Regions from separate parts of the Neorhizobium descurainiae genome, predicted to be linked through region 2. Evidence: predicted binding sites of a transcription regulator. Region 2 holds the regulator's gene; each other region holds the start of a gene.

Region 1 (4,558 bases), on a different contig from region 2:
ATCAGCGGAAAATGCAATAGATCGATATGAAAGTGCAGCACATCGAATTCGTGCGCCCGCCGCCGGATCTCCTCCAGCATCACGACCTGATGCGGCAGATGGTCCCTGACGGCCGGGTTGAGCCGCAGCGCGACGTCCGAGCAGGCCACCAGCCTGGCGTGGGTGACGGAATCGCCGCTGGCAAAGAGTGTCACGTCATGGCCTAGGGCGACAAGTTCTTCGGTAAGGTAGGAAACGATGCGTTCGGTTCCTCCATAGAGCTTGGGTGGAACACTTTCGGCAAGCGGCGCGATCTGAGCGATCTTCATCGGCAAGACCTCCTCTAATGAGCAAAGAATCGTCGGTAAAAATCATGCCCTCGTCCTCGGCAGGCACGCGGCAAGTCGGATGGAATGTCTAGATCTCAATGGCTGTCGGTGACGCTCTCCTTTCCGGTAGCTGCACAGACCAAGGCTGCCAAACCGGGGCACTTTCGGTTTCCGGCGATGGGGCCTGTGGACATTGAAGGGAGGAGACGAGCCTTGCTCCTCGCATTGCTCATCGTCCTTGTCCAACGTCTTCAGCGCTTCAATGATCTCGTCATAGGGGACGGCTTTATCCGTGCCGGGATGAAGTCGAAGGGCCGGGATGGACTCGATGGCAAAGATATCGGATGCCCACGACGCGAGAATGGCCCGCTTCTCGTCATTACCGATGTCGTCGGCGGCAAGCACATCACGCGGGTGATCGAAGTGTTTGGCTGGATGAAGCAGATGCGCCGCGCTGATCGCGGCTGTGGCATTCTCCGGTATCGAATTGCTGATGCTTTCCTTTCTCATGGCCTCGCTCCATTGACCTTGACCGATGGAACTTATTCAGCGGTGGGGTGAGGCTCGCCCCTCAAGGTGGGCCGAGCCTCTGGCAGCAAGCGCCTTAGAAGTCCATGCCGGCGCCGGCGGGCAGGGCCGGAGCAGCTTCCTTCTTGGGCTTTTCGGCGATCATGGCTTCCGTTGTGACCAGAAGACCGGCAACCGAAGCGGCATCCTGGAGCGCCGTGCGCACGACCTTGGCCGGGTCGATGACGCCCTGAGCATAAAGGTCGCCGTATTCGCCGGTCTGGGCATTCCAACCGTAGGAGAAGTCCGTCTTCTCGCGCAGCTTGCCGACGATGACAGAGCCTTCCGCACCGGCGTTCTCGGCGATCTGGCGGACCGGAGCCTCGATCGCACGGCGAACGATCTCGATACCGACCTTCTGGTCCTGGTTGGCGGCGGCGAGATTGTCGAGCGCCTTGACGGCACGCAGCAGCGCGACGCCGCCGCCCGGCAGGATGCCTTCCTCGACGGCTGCACGGGTGGCATGCAGCGCATCGTCGACGCGATCCTTCTTTTCCTTCACTTCGACTTCCGTCGAGCCGCCGACGCGGATGACGGCAACGCCGCCGGCGAGCTTGGCCAGGCGCTCCTGCAGCTTCTCACGGTCGTAATCGGAGGTGGTCTCCTCGATCTGGGCGCGGATCTGCGCAACGCGGCCATCGATTTCCGCCTTGGAACCGACGCCGTCGACGATGGTGGTGTTTTCCTTCTCGATTGCTACCTTCTTCGCCCGGCCAAGCATGTTCAGCGTGACATTCTCGAGCTTGATGCCGAGCTCTTCGGAGATCACCGTGCCGCCCGTCAGGATGGCGATGTCTTCCAGCATCGCCTTGCGGCGGTCGCCGAAGCCAGGCGCCTTGACAGCAGCAATCTTCAGGCCACCACGCAGCTTGTTGACGACCAGGGTCGCAAGGGCTTCGCCTTCGACGTCTTCAGCGATGATGAGGAGCGGCTTGCCGGACTGGACGACCGCTTCCAATACAGGGAGCATCGCCTGCAGGTTGGACAGCTTCTTCTCATGGATCAGGATATAGGGATCGTCCAGTTCGACCCGCATCTTGTCCTGATTGGTGACGAAGTAGGGCGAGAGGTAGCCGCGGTCGAACTGCATGCCTTCGACGACTTCGAGTTCGGTCTCGGCGGTCTTGGCTTCTTCGACGGTGATGACGCCTTCGTTACCGACCTTCTCCATTGCTTCGGCAAGATAACGGCCGATCTCGGAATCGCCATTGGCCGAGATGGTGCCGACCTGGGCGATCTCGGAATTGCTGGTGATCTTGCGCGCATTGGCTTTCAGTTCCTTGACAACGGCGTCGACGGCGAGATCGATGCCTCGCTTCAGATCCATCGGGTTCATGCCGGAAGCGACTGCCTTGGCGCCTTCCTTGACGATCGCCTGGGCAAGCACGGTCGCGGTGGTCGTGCCGTCGCCGGCCAGATCATTGGTCTTCGACGCCACTTCGCGCAGCATCTGGGCGCCCATGTTCTCGAACTTGTCTTCCAGTTCGATTTCCTTGGCGACGGAAACGCCATCCTTGGTGATGCGCGGGGCGCCGAAGGACTTGTCGATCACGACGTTGCGGCCCTTGGGGCCGAGGGTGACCTTTACCGCATTGGCCAGCACATCGACCCCTCGCAGCATGCGTTCACGGGCATCGGTGTGGAACTTGACTTCTTTCGCAGCCATTTCTTTAACTCCTCAATAGGCAGCTATCTGACTGATGGTTCGTGGCGTTGATTGCTCAGGCAGCCTTTTTCTGCTCGGCCTGGGCTTCGATGATGCCCATGACGTCGCTTTCCTTCATGATCAGCAGGTCTTCGCCATCGATCTTGATCTCGGTGCCGGACCATTTGCCGAACAGAATGCGGTCGCCTGCCTTGACGTCGAGCGCCTGGATCTGACCGGCGTCATTGCGCGCGCCGGGACCGACGGCGACGACCTCGCCTTCTTGCGGCTTTTCCTTGGCGGTATCGGGGATGATGATTCCGCCTTTGGTCTTCTCTTCGGATTCGACCCGGCGGACGAGAATGCGATCATGGAGCGGTCGGAACGACATGTTTTCCTCCGATGGACAAACAATAATGACGTTGTTCCCCCCACCGGACCGGATGACCAATCCGGGCGGGTACAAAACCTCGGTCGAGCGTTTTGCGCGAAATGATCTGGTTTTGCGATTTTTCGATTTCAAGAGGATGAAACGAAAAAAATAGCACTCATACCTATATGCTGCTAACTAGCTGGAAAGGAACAACAAACTGGCGTGCGGCGTTGGAAAAGCCGTTGATGGCCACAAAATTTTGCGCCAACTTGGAAGTGTCATGAAACGGAGATGAAGCATGCAATTCTCATCGGATCTGGAACGGCAACTGAACGGCTACGGCCTCACTACCGCACACATCCTCTACCGCATTCCCGATTTCGAGTCCGTGCTGCAGACCTACGTCTGGCAGGACTACGATCTGGCTCCCGATTTTCCCGAGATGCACAAGTTCCTGGACTTCTGGCAGGCCAGCCTTGATGGGCCACTGCATTCCGTCCGCTACACCCATCAGCGCCTGATCGGTCCCAACGAATGGCGCAGCGTAGAGGGCGAGTTCAAGCTGCACTGAGACTTGAAACGGAAATTTTCCCTTCCTAGCTCTTCGACGACCGAGGCTTGATGAGTTCGGTCGATATCCCACGTCTGTTCAGAGTGAGACTGATATGGAAGAGAAGATCAAATTCATCAAAGACCTCGACATTGAGGAACGCGAGGAGGTCCTCTCCGATATCGCCCGCGCCCTCGAAAGTACAGCACGTGAGGCCTTCATCGAAGGCGACAGGCACTTTGCGGCGCTTTCCAGCAATATGGCACAGATAATCCGCGTCAACGCTGACGAACTTGCCAGAGATAATTCTCAAAATGCCGAGCGCGTATTGCAGCAGGCGACGGCTATGATCTCACAGTTCAATGCGATACATCCCTACAGGATGATGAGTTACTCTCTCCATTAGCGCACTCTTGTACGTTTTTAGTTAGAGTTCACTTCGGACCAACCCCGATAGCTGATTATGCTGCCAACTTTGGTATTGCGTGTTCCACCAATCGCAGGAATTGGGTGTTGCGAGCCCCGGAAAACGCCCTTCGCCAGAGGCGCTTATCGCGCGCGGACCGCTCCGGCTGATCGCAACGGCAATCAGCGCTGCGGCGAATGACGGAACTCTGATACGCCTGATCTCTGATCCAATGACGGATTGAAGCCATGGCGCCGAACGTTTCGAGAATCTAGCCTCTCAACGTTGGATAGTCCCAAGATGCTTGTAGGCGATTGCGAGCTTCCTCCAGCAGGTCGCTGTAATCTGCCTTGAATGGGGCAACCAGCTGCGTCTCCAGATCGGCTAATAACCCGTGTAGCACCGCGCCTTCGGCAGTGCTTTCAAAACACGATGCTTCTGGCGTAGGCGCGCTACCTTGTTCGCACCACCGAGAGAGCAAACCAAAGAGGAACAGGGCTTCCTCTGGAGAAAGCTGGATCTGCACACCATCGGGCGCTGGCTGTTGTTCGTCTGTCATCAAACTATTTGGCACCGGTCGTGAAGGGCCGCAATGGGCCGGAGTGAAAATCCGTTGTCGGGCGCATTTGTCGGGTGGCTGCCGTTCAGCGACGATTTTAATTCGTTCGAGGCAGAAATTGATGAAGCTATAATTTGCCATGCAGAATAT
Region 2 (4,558 bases):
GGGTCAGCACGACGAACTCCGTCCGGTCGCCGAGCGCCCGGCGGCTGAGATGCGCGCCTATAAAGCCCGGAAGCGCCTGCAGTTCCGGAACCACGTGGCTTCGGAAATGCGCGGGATAGGCGTCCGTATTGGAAGGAGAGGCGCGGCCTCGCCATTCGCGTATGATCATCGGGAAGAATTCCTGGCTCTGATTGCCTTGTCTATAACGGAGTTTTGTGGCGGATACCAAGCGTCTTGTGAGGCCGCGGCCTCAATCGAGATTCCAGAGCTTGGGCTCTGCGCATTCCAGGCTGTTGCCGGCGGGATCGCGGAAATAGATCGAGCGGGCGCCGTTCGGCCAGCGGAAATCGCTTTCGATGGCTATGCCTGCCGTTTCCAGCTTTTCCTTGAGCGAGGAGATCGCCTTGCCGCTCATGCGGAAGCAGACGTGACCCGGACCGGTCGCGCCATGCGGCGGCACGGGCAGCGCATCGGCCGGCGGCGGCTTTATCGTTTCGGCCGGATTGAAGATCAAGAGGATGCCCGGGCCCGAGCGGAAGAAGACGTGGCGATTGCCGGCGCGCAGCACTTTTTCGAGCCCGAGCACGCCGCCGTAGAAAGCTTCCGCCGCGTCGAGGTCGTCGGCATAGAGCGCGGTTTCGAGAATGCCTTCGATCATTATTCCCTTTCCTTGCCCCAGCCCCTCATCCGCTTGCCGGCACCTTCTCCCCGCTTGCGGGGAGAAGGGTATATGCCGCACCGTTTTCGCAGATGCGACGTTTCGCGGGGCACGTTCCCTCTCCCTTCAGAACGGGGAGAGGGTTAGGGTGAGGGGCAATCTTATGCGATCGCCTGCTTCTGCAGCGCCACCAGTTCCTGCGTACCCGCCTGCGCCAGCGCCAGGAGCTGCAGGAATTCTTCCTGGCTGAAGGGCGCGCCTTCCGCCGTTCCCTGCACCTCGACAATGCCGCCGGCACCGGTCATGACGAAATTGGCGTCGGTCTCGGCCGCAGAATCCTCAAGGTAATCGAGGTCGATCACCGGCTGGCTGGCGAAGATGCCGCAGGAGATCGCCGCCACGTGATCCTTCAGCACCTTCTCGACCTTGATCATCGAGCGTGCTTCCATCCATTTCAGGCAGTCGTAGAGCGCCACCCAGCCGCCGGTGATCGAGGCGGTGCGGGTGCCGCCATCCGCCTGGATGACGTCGCAATCGACGGTGATCTGCCGCTCGCCGAGCGCTTCGAGATCGATGACGGCGCGCAGCGACCGGCCGATCAGACGCTGGATTTCCTGCGTGCGGCCACCCTGCTTGCCGGCGGCGGCCTCGCGCTTCATGCGTTCGCCGGTGGCGCGCGGCAGCATGCCGTATTCCGCGGTCACCCAGCCCTTGCCGCTGTTCCGGAGCCACGGCGGCGTCTTGTCCTCGAGGCTTGCGGTGCAGAGCACATGCGTGTCCCCGAATTTCACGAGGCAGGAGCCCTCCGCGTGCTTCGAAAAATTGCGCTCGAAAGAGACCTTGCGCATCTGGTTCGTCTGTCTGCCTGAAGGCCGCATGCTTTGCTCCCTGGATTTCGGTTTCTGCCTTCTAAAGCAATTCCAGGAAAAGTGCGAAGCGGTTTTCCGTCCGGAATTGCGAAATCTGGAAATCCCGCGCATGCCTTTGCCGGGGGGCCTGCTTTTTGAACGGCCGTGATGACGGCTTGGCTGATTTTCCCTTTTGCGAAGACGCGGGCGAATGACTATATTTTCCGGAAGGATCAACAGAGTGGTGAAGGTTTAGATGGGTTTTTCGGCACCGGCGGGTAGGGAGAGCGGCTCTGTGCTCGATGACCGTTCGCGCGAAATTTTCCGTCGCATCGTCGAGAGCTATCTCGAAACCGGTGAGCCGCTCGGCTCCCGCAACCTCTCCCGCCTGCTCCCCATGTCGCTTTCGCCGGCGTCGGTGCGCAATGTGATGAGCGACCTGGAGGAACTGGGCCTCATCTATTCGCCGCATATCAGCGCCGGCCGGCTGCCCACCCAGTCGGGCCTGAGGTTCTTCGTCGATGCCTTCATGCAGGTCGGAAACCTGTCGGAGGAGGAGCGCGCCAGCATCGACCGGCAGATCCGCCCCGCCGACCGCGACCAGCCGATGGAAAGCCTGATGGCGGAGGCGAGCCTGGTTCTGTCAGGCATGTCGCGCGGCGCCGGCCTCGTCATCACCGCGAAAAGCGATCCCGTGCTGAAACATGTCGAGTTCATCCGTCTGGAGCCCACCAAGGCGCTCGCGGTGCTCGTCGGCGATCACAACCAGGTGGAGAACCGCATCATCGAGCTGCCGGCGGGCGTGACGTCGTCGCAGCTCACCGAGGCGGCCAATTTCCTCAACGCGCATCTGACCGGCCAGACGCTGCCGGAACTGCGCAGCCAGCTGAAGAAGCTCAAGGACGAGGTGCAGGGCGCGCTCTATGCTCTCTCGCAGGATCTTGTGGAACGGGGTTTGGCCGTCTGGTCGGGAGACAGCGAGGAAGGCAAGCCGAGCCAGCTTATCGTCCGTGGCCGCGCCAACCTCCTTCAAGGCCTCGACGATACGGCCGATCTGGACCGCCTGCGCCTTCTCTTCGACGATCTCGAAAAAAAGGACAGCCTGCTCGAAATCCTCGACCTTGCCGAGCGGGGGCCGGGGGTACGCATCTTCATCGGTTCGGAAAACAAGCTTTTTTCGCTCTCGGGCTCTTCGCTCATCGTGGCGCCCTATCGCGACGGCGAGGATCGCATCATCGGCGCGGTCGGCGTCATCGGTCCGACGCGGCTCAACTATTCCCGCATCGTGCCGATGGTGGATTATACGGCCCAGCTGTTGGCAAGGCTGTCGCGCTGATCTCCGAGAGCCTTAGCCCAAGTTTCCCGTCAAGCCTTGATTTTTTCACCTTAAACCTCGATATCGGGCACAAAACTGAGCCCAGAAATCCAAGCAAGAATAACCGGAGACCGTCATGACCGACGAAACCAAGAAGAACGGACCTGACGCAACTGCCGCCGAAAACACGGCGGAAGCTGTGGCGTCTGCTCTCGAGGACGCGGCCACGGAGAATGCCGCGGAAACCAAGGCCCCGGAGGCAGTCCAGGAGCCTGACCCGCTTGACGTGCTGAAAAATGAGAATGCCGAATTGCGCGATCGCTTCCTGCGGCTTGCCGCCGAGATGGACAACCTGCGCCGCCGCACGGAGCGCGACGTGAAGGATGCCAAGTCCTATTCCGTAGCGGGCTTCGCGCGCGACATGCTCGCCGTTTCGGACAACCTGCGCAGGGCGCTGGACGCCGTCCCGACCGAGATACGCGCCGGTGCCGATGCCACGTTGAGCACGCTTCTCGAAGGCGTGGAAATGACCGAGCGCTCCATGCTCTCGGCGCTGGAGCGGCACGGCGTGAAGAAGATCGAGGCGGAGGGCCAGAAGTTCGATCCGAACTTCCATCAGGCCATGTTCGAAATCCCGGACGCCACGGTGCCGAACAACACGGTCGTTCAGGTCGTCCAGGCCGGCTTCACGATCGGCGAACGCGTTCTGCGCCCAGCCATGGTCGGGGTCGCCAAAGGCGGTCCGAAGCCGGAAGCGTCTGCGGCCACCGAAACGGCGGGCGAGAACAAGGCCTGACCGGCGGCCCGCAACCTTTCCTCCGTCCTGCCCGGGCTGTCCCGGGCGAAGACGCCTAATGCGCCGTCTCCAGCGCCTTGCTGGCGAGTGTCCTGATCATTTCCAGCTCCTTGCGCAGGTGGTCGCGAGTCCTTCGGTCCGCCTCCCCGATCGGGCTGTCTTCATCGCCGGCGATCGTGAAGATCAGGTCCAGCTCGTCGAGCAGATCGGGATCCTTGATCGCAAGAAGCGTGATCAGTGCTTTCAGCAGTTTGTCATTGGCCGCAATGCGGGCACGCGCTTCATCGTTCATGGCTGCCTCCACAGCTAACTGAGGAGATGTGGCAGGCGGCCGAAAAGGCAAAGGGGGTCTTGTCGGGCGTTCGGCTCCCGCGCCATGCAGACGATGCTGGAGAAGCTTCGAAAAAACCAAAACCGCCCGGCGCCTTTCCGGCGGCCGGGCGGCTCGTCTCGTCCCCACGAAAGCCCGTTTGCCGTCAGGCGGCGTGGTTGGCCTGCTCCTCGTTGAGGAAGGCGTAGATCGCCGAGGCGGAATCGGTCTTGCGCAGCTTCGCCACCAGTTCCTGGTCGCGCAGCACGCGGGCGATGCGCGACAGCGCCTTCAGATGGTCGGCGCCCGCACCTTCCGGCGCGAGCAGCAGGAAGACCAGGTCGACCGGCTCGTCGTCGAGCGCTTCGAAATCGACCGGCGCTTCGAGGCGTGCGAAAATGCCCTTGATCGAGGAGATGCTGTTGAGCTTGCCGTGCGGAATGGCGATGCCGTGGCCGACGCCGGTGGAGCCGAGCCTCTCCCGCTGCAGGATGACGTCGAAGATTTCCCGTTCGGCAACGCCGGTGAGCTTGGAAGCTTTCGCCGCCAGTTCCTGCAGAAGCTGCTTTTTGGAATTCACTTTGAGGGCAGGAATAATCGCATCTTGCTGCAGTAAATCTGCCAATGCCAT
Region 3 (4,558 bases), on a different contig from region 2:
ATGGCCGAAGAAGGAGACGGAACAGGTTTCGCCGTAAAGGCTTCCGGAAAAATCGAAGACATAGGTTTCGAGCAGGGCCAAGCCGTTTTCCGTCACCGTGGGGCGGCGGCCGTAGCTCGCCACGCCGTCGTAAAGCGTGCCGTCGGCACGGCGGAAACGCACCGCATAGATGCCGGCCTTGAGTTCGGCTTCGGGCGGAAGCTGCATGTTGGCGGTCGGGAAGCCGAGCTGGCGCCCAAGCTTCTCGCCGCCGATCACCTCCGCCTCGACCGTGTAGCGGTAGCCGAGCAGGCCCGCCGCGCCGGCGACGTCACCTTCGGCCAGCAGGGCGCGGATGCGGCTCGACGAAATCACCTCGGCATTCTCGTCGCGGAAGGCATCGACCAACGAGACGGTGAAACCATGCCTTTCGCCCGATGCCATCAGGAAGGCCGGACCGCCTTCCCTGCCCTTGCCGAAGTGGAAATCGAAGCCGGTCACGACTGCGCTCGCATGGAGCCAGTCGACCAGGATCGTCTGGATAAATTCTTCGGCCGAGCGGGTCGCGAATTCCCGGGTGAAGGGATATTCGATCACCGAACGGAAGCCCATGGCCTCCAGCAGCCTCGCCTTCAGCGGCGCTGGCGTCAGCCGGAAGACCGGCTCGTCGGGACGGAAAACGCTCCGAGGATGCGGCTCGAAGGTCAGCACCAGCGCCGGCACGCCGCGTTCTTCCGCCAATGCCAATGCCCGCTCCAGCACGCTGCGGTGGCCGCGATGCACGCCGTCGAAATTGCCGATGGCGATCACGCCGCCCTTCAGCGCGTCGGGCAGCGGCTCCTTCTTCTCATTGCGATGGAATACGGTCATGCGGCAGGATTCCGGTTCAGGCCCAAGAATGCCCAAGGGGCGCCCAAAAGCGCCTGGGGCTATGCAAGACGCGGCATCCAGTATTTCGGCGCGGCGTTCTCCCGCTTCAGCCAGGCGTTGAGGATCGCCTCGTCGGTCTGGCCGTTAACGGTGTATTCCGCCACATGGATGCCGCTGCTGATATAGAGCAGGTCGAGGCCGTATGCGAGCGCGCCGCGCACGTCGGTCGGCATGCCGTCGCCGATCGCCAGCACCCGGTCCATCGGGAAATCGCCGCGCACCTCGCGGGCGGCCGCCAGCGTCTCCTCGTAGATCGGCTTGTGCGGCTTGCCTGCGACGCGGGTCTTGCCGCCAAGCTCTTCGTAATAGGCGGCGACCGCTCCGGCACAGGGGATGATCTTGTGGCCGCGCTCGACCACGAGATCCGGATTGGCGCAGATCAGCGGCACGTCGCGCCTGGCGAAAGCGGTCAGCATCCCGGTATAGTCTTCCGGCACTTCCTTCTCGTCGTCAAAGAAACCGGTGCAGACGATGCAGTCCGCCTCGTCCGCCGGGACCACGTCGACGCCGAGACCGTCGAACAGGTTGAGGTCTCGGTCCGGCCCGATCAGAAAGACCTTCTGGGGACCTTCGACGATCAGATGCCTGGTGACGTCGCCGGACGTGACGATACGGTCGTAGGTGCCGTCCGGCACGCCGAGCGCGCGCATCTGCTCGATGACGCCGGGCGCCGGGCGCGGCGAATTGGTGATCAGCACGACCGTCGCGCCGGCTTCGCGGGCGGCCGCAAGTGCCTTGCAGGATTGCTGGAAGGGCTCGACGCCATTGTGCACGACGCCCCAGACGTCCGAAAGAACGACGTCGTAATCGCCGATGATCTCGCCCAAACTGCCGATGCGCCTTGCCATGTAACCGCCCCATCTCCAAAGTCCTGGGTCACATGGCAAACCCCCGGAAAGATTACAAGAGAGAATGGAAGGAAAAGCGGCCGGCGGAACGGCCCTGCGGGAAAAGCGCTCTTTCGGGAGCCGGCGCCTTTCTTCCACCAAAGTCCGGTGCATCATGCCGGTTTGGCGGCCCAGGAGGCAGATCCACTTGAACTCCGCAGTCCGCTCGCCGCGCGCGGCGCAGCCGGATACCCGAGGCGTTAAGCATATTTTCCATGACCTCACGGCGGTCCTGAAAATTTCACAGCCATTCTTGACTCAACCGCCGACCGCCCTTATCTCGACCCCGCTAGCACTCTCCGGGTATGAGTGCTAACAAACAAGCGATACGGGTCCGCTGGATCCGTCAATGTCATTTGATCGAGGGATTAGACAATGGCAAGCACCAATTTCCGCCCCCTGCACGATCGCGTCGTCGTTCGCCGCGTTGAGTCCGAGGAGAAGACCAAGGGCGGCATCATCATTCCGGACACCGCCAAGGAAAAGCCGCAGGAAGGCGAAATCGTCGCCGTCGGCTCCGGCGCCCGCGATGAAACCGGCAAGGTCGTCGCGCTCGACGTCAAGGTCGGCGATCGCGTTCTCTTCGGCAAGTGGTCCGGCACCGAAGTCAAGCTTAACGGCGAAGACCTTCTGATCATGAAGGAAGCCGACATCATGGGCATCATCGGCTGATTTCCGGCCGGTTGCTTTCACCGAAACATCGCTGACACCTCTTTTCAGGAGTTCTCAAAATGGCAGCTAAAGAAATCAAGTTCGGCCGCACTGCGCGCGAAAAGATGCTGCGCGGCGTCGACATTCTCGCTGACGCGGTCAAGGTGACGCTCGGTCCGAAGGGCCGCAACGTCATCATCGACAAGTCCTTCGGCGCTCCGCGCATCACCAAGGACGGCGTATCGGTCGCCAAGGAAATCGAACTGGACGACAAGTTCGAGAACATGGGCGCCCAGATGGTCCGCGAAGTCGCTTCGAAGACCAACGACATCGCCGGCGACGGCACCACGACCGCAACCGTTCTCGCCCAGGCCATCGTTCGCGAAGGCGGCAAGGCCGTTGCAGCCGGCATGAACCCGATGGACCTGAAGCGCGGCATCGACCTCGCCGTCGCCGAAGTCGTCAAGGACCTCGCCGCCAAGGCCAAGAAGATCAACACCTCGGAAGAAGTCGCCCAGGTCGGCACGATTTCGGCCAACGGCGAGCGCCAGATCGGCCTCGACATTGCCGAAGCCATGCAGAAGGTCGGCAATGAAGGCGTGATCACCGTCGAGGAAGCCAAGACCGCCGAGACCGAACTCGAAGTCGTCGAAGGCATGCAGTTCGACCGCGGCTATCTCTCGCCCTACTTCGTCACCAATCCGGAAAAGATGGTTGCAGACCTGGAAGATGCCTTCATCCTCCTGCACGAGAAGAAGCTCTCAAACCTCCAGGCGATGCTCCCGGTTCTCGAAGCCGTCGTCCAGACCGGCAAGCCGCTCCTCATCATCGCTGAAGACGTCGAAGGCGAAGCCCTCGCGACGCTCGTCGTCAACAAGCTGCGCGGCGGCCTCAAGATCGCTGCCGTCAAGGCTCCGGGCTTCGGCGACCGCCGCAAGGCCATGCTGGAAGACATCGCCATCCTGACGGGCGGCACGGTCATTTCCGAAGACCTCGGCATCAAGCTCGAGAACGTCACGCTCGACATGCTCGGCCGTTCCAAGAAGGTCTCGATCTCCAAGGAAAACACCACGATCGTGGACGGCGCCGGTGCCAAGTCCGACATCGAGGGCCGCGTCAACCAGATCAAGGCCCAGATCGAGGAAACCACCTCCGACTACGACCGTGAGAAGCTCCAGGAGCGCCTCGCCAAGCTCGCCGGCGGCGTTGCCGTCATCCGCGTCGGCGGCTCGACGGAAGTCGAAGTGAAGGAAAAGAAGGATCGTATCGACGACGCTCTGAACGCCACCCGCGCGGCCGTTCAGGAAGGCATCGTGCCTGGCGGCGGCGTCGCCCTGCTTCGCTCCTCCACGAAGATCGCCGTCAAGGGCGCCAACGACGACCAGGAAGCCGGCATCAACATCGTCCGCAAGGCGCTGCAGTCGCTGGTCCGCCAGATCGCCGAAAACGCAGGTGACGAAGCTTCGATCGTCGTCGGCAAGATCCTCGACAAGAACGAAGACAACTACGGCTACAACGCCCAGACCGGCGAATACGGCGATCTGATCCAGCTCGGCATCGTCGATCCGGTCAAGGTCGTCCGCACCGCCCTGCAGAATGCCGCTTCGGTTGCTTCGCTGCTGATCACCACGGAAGCCATGATCGCCGAGCTGCCGAAGAAGGACGCTCCGGCCGGCATGCCGGGCGGCATGGGCGGAATGGGCGGCATGGACATGATGTGATAGGCGAAAGCCGTCACTCATCCATCCATTCCGGTCTCCGGAATAGAGGGCGGTCTTCGGACCGCCCTTTTTGTTGACGAGGGGCCGGCTCCGCTGCCGGCCCTTCGCATCCGGCTGATCGACACACGAGCTCAATTCAAATCTGGAATGCCGGAAAGCTCGCCGACGTTCGCCGGCGAGCCCTCATTGGCTGCACTCCGTTCGTGATCAGTTGCAGCCAAAGTCAGATATCCGACGTGAAGCCATCGTGGCTCGCGTTAGCGAGAGCCAGGGCTGCAGAGGCATGTCGAGGCCTTGGGAGAAAGCGAACGGTCATGTCGTCCGCGCGTCCAGGGGCCAAAGGGACTATTGGACTTGCGAGGTGATATTTCGGATGACCGGAGTTCTTGG

Evidence for each region. Region 2 encodes HrcA, which represses chaperone genes, less so after heat shock. Its sites were predicted from a motif close to GTTAGCACTCNCNNNNNGNGAGTGCTAAC; they were not measured.
Region 1: a site for HrcA is predicted at 3,061-3,089, ahead of groES (co-chaperone GroES). Genes of this name have one in related genera too.
Region 3: a site for HrcA is predicted at 2,085-2,113, ahead of groES (co-chaperone GroES). Genes of this name have one in related genera too.

The regions. Positions count from the first base shown of each region.
Region 1 is NZ_JBLFFK010000002.1:578,138-582,695, reverse strand. It holds gene ACMGE0_RS06450 (glycosyltransferase family 4 protein) at 1-308, opposite strand, end outside; gene ACMGE0_RS06445 (hypothetical protein) at 351-818, opposite strand; gene groL (chaperonin GroEL) at 913-2,541, opposite strand; gene groES (co-chaperone GroES) at 2,597-2,911, opposite strand; gene ACMGE0_RS06430 (usg protein) at 3,192-3,464, shown strand; gene ACMGE0_RS06425 (hypothetical protein) at 3,559-3,849, shown strand; gene ACMGE0_RS06420 (hypothetical protein) at 4,121-4,558, opposite strand, start outside.
Region 2 is NZ_JBLFFK010000017.1:65,319-69,876, forward strand. It holds gene ACMGE0_RS24150 (antibiotic biosynthesis monooxygenase family protein) at 1-169, opposite strand, end outside; gene ACMGE0_RS24155 (VOC family protein) at 251-658, opposite strand; gene rph (ribonuclease PH) at 820-1,536, opposite strand; gene hrcA (heat-inducible transcriptional repressor HrcA) at 1,763-2,842, shown strand; gene grpE (nucleotide exchange factor GrpE) at 2,958-3,617, shown strand; gene ACMGE0_RS24175 (hypothetical protein) at 3,673-3,909, opposite strand; gene ptsN (PTS IIA-like nitrogen regulatory protein PtsN) at 4,094-4,558, opposite strand.
Region 3 is NZ_JBLFFK010000006.1:170,499-175,056, forward strand. It holds gene ACMGE0_RS13435 (bifunctional riboflavin kinase/FAD synthetase) at 1-849, opposite strand, end outside; gene ACMGE0_RS13440 (TIGR01459 family HAD-type hydrolase) at 909-1,757, opposite strand; gene groES (co-chaperone GroES) at 2,172-2,468, shown strand; gene groL (chaperonin GroEL) at 2,528-4,168, shown strand; gene ACMGE0_RS13455 (hypothetical protein) at 4,514-4,558, opposite strand, start outside.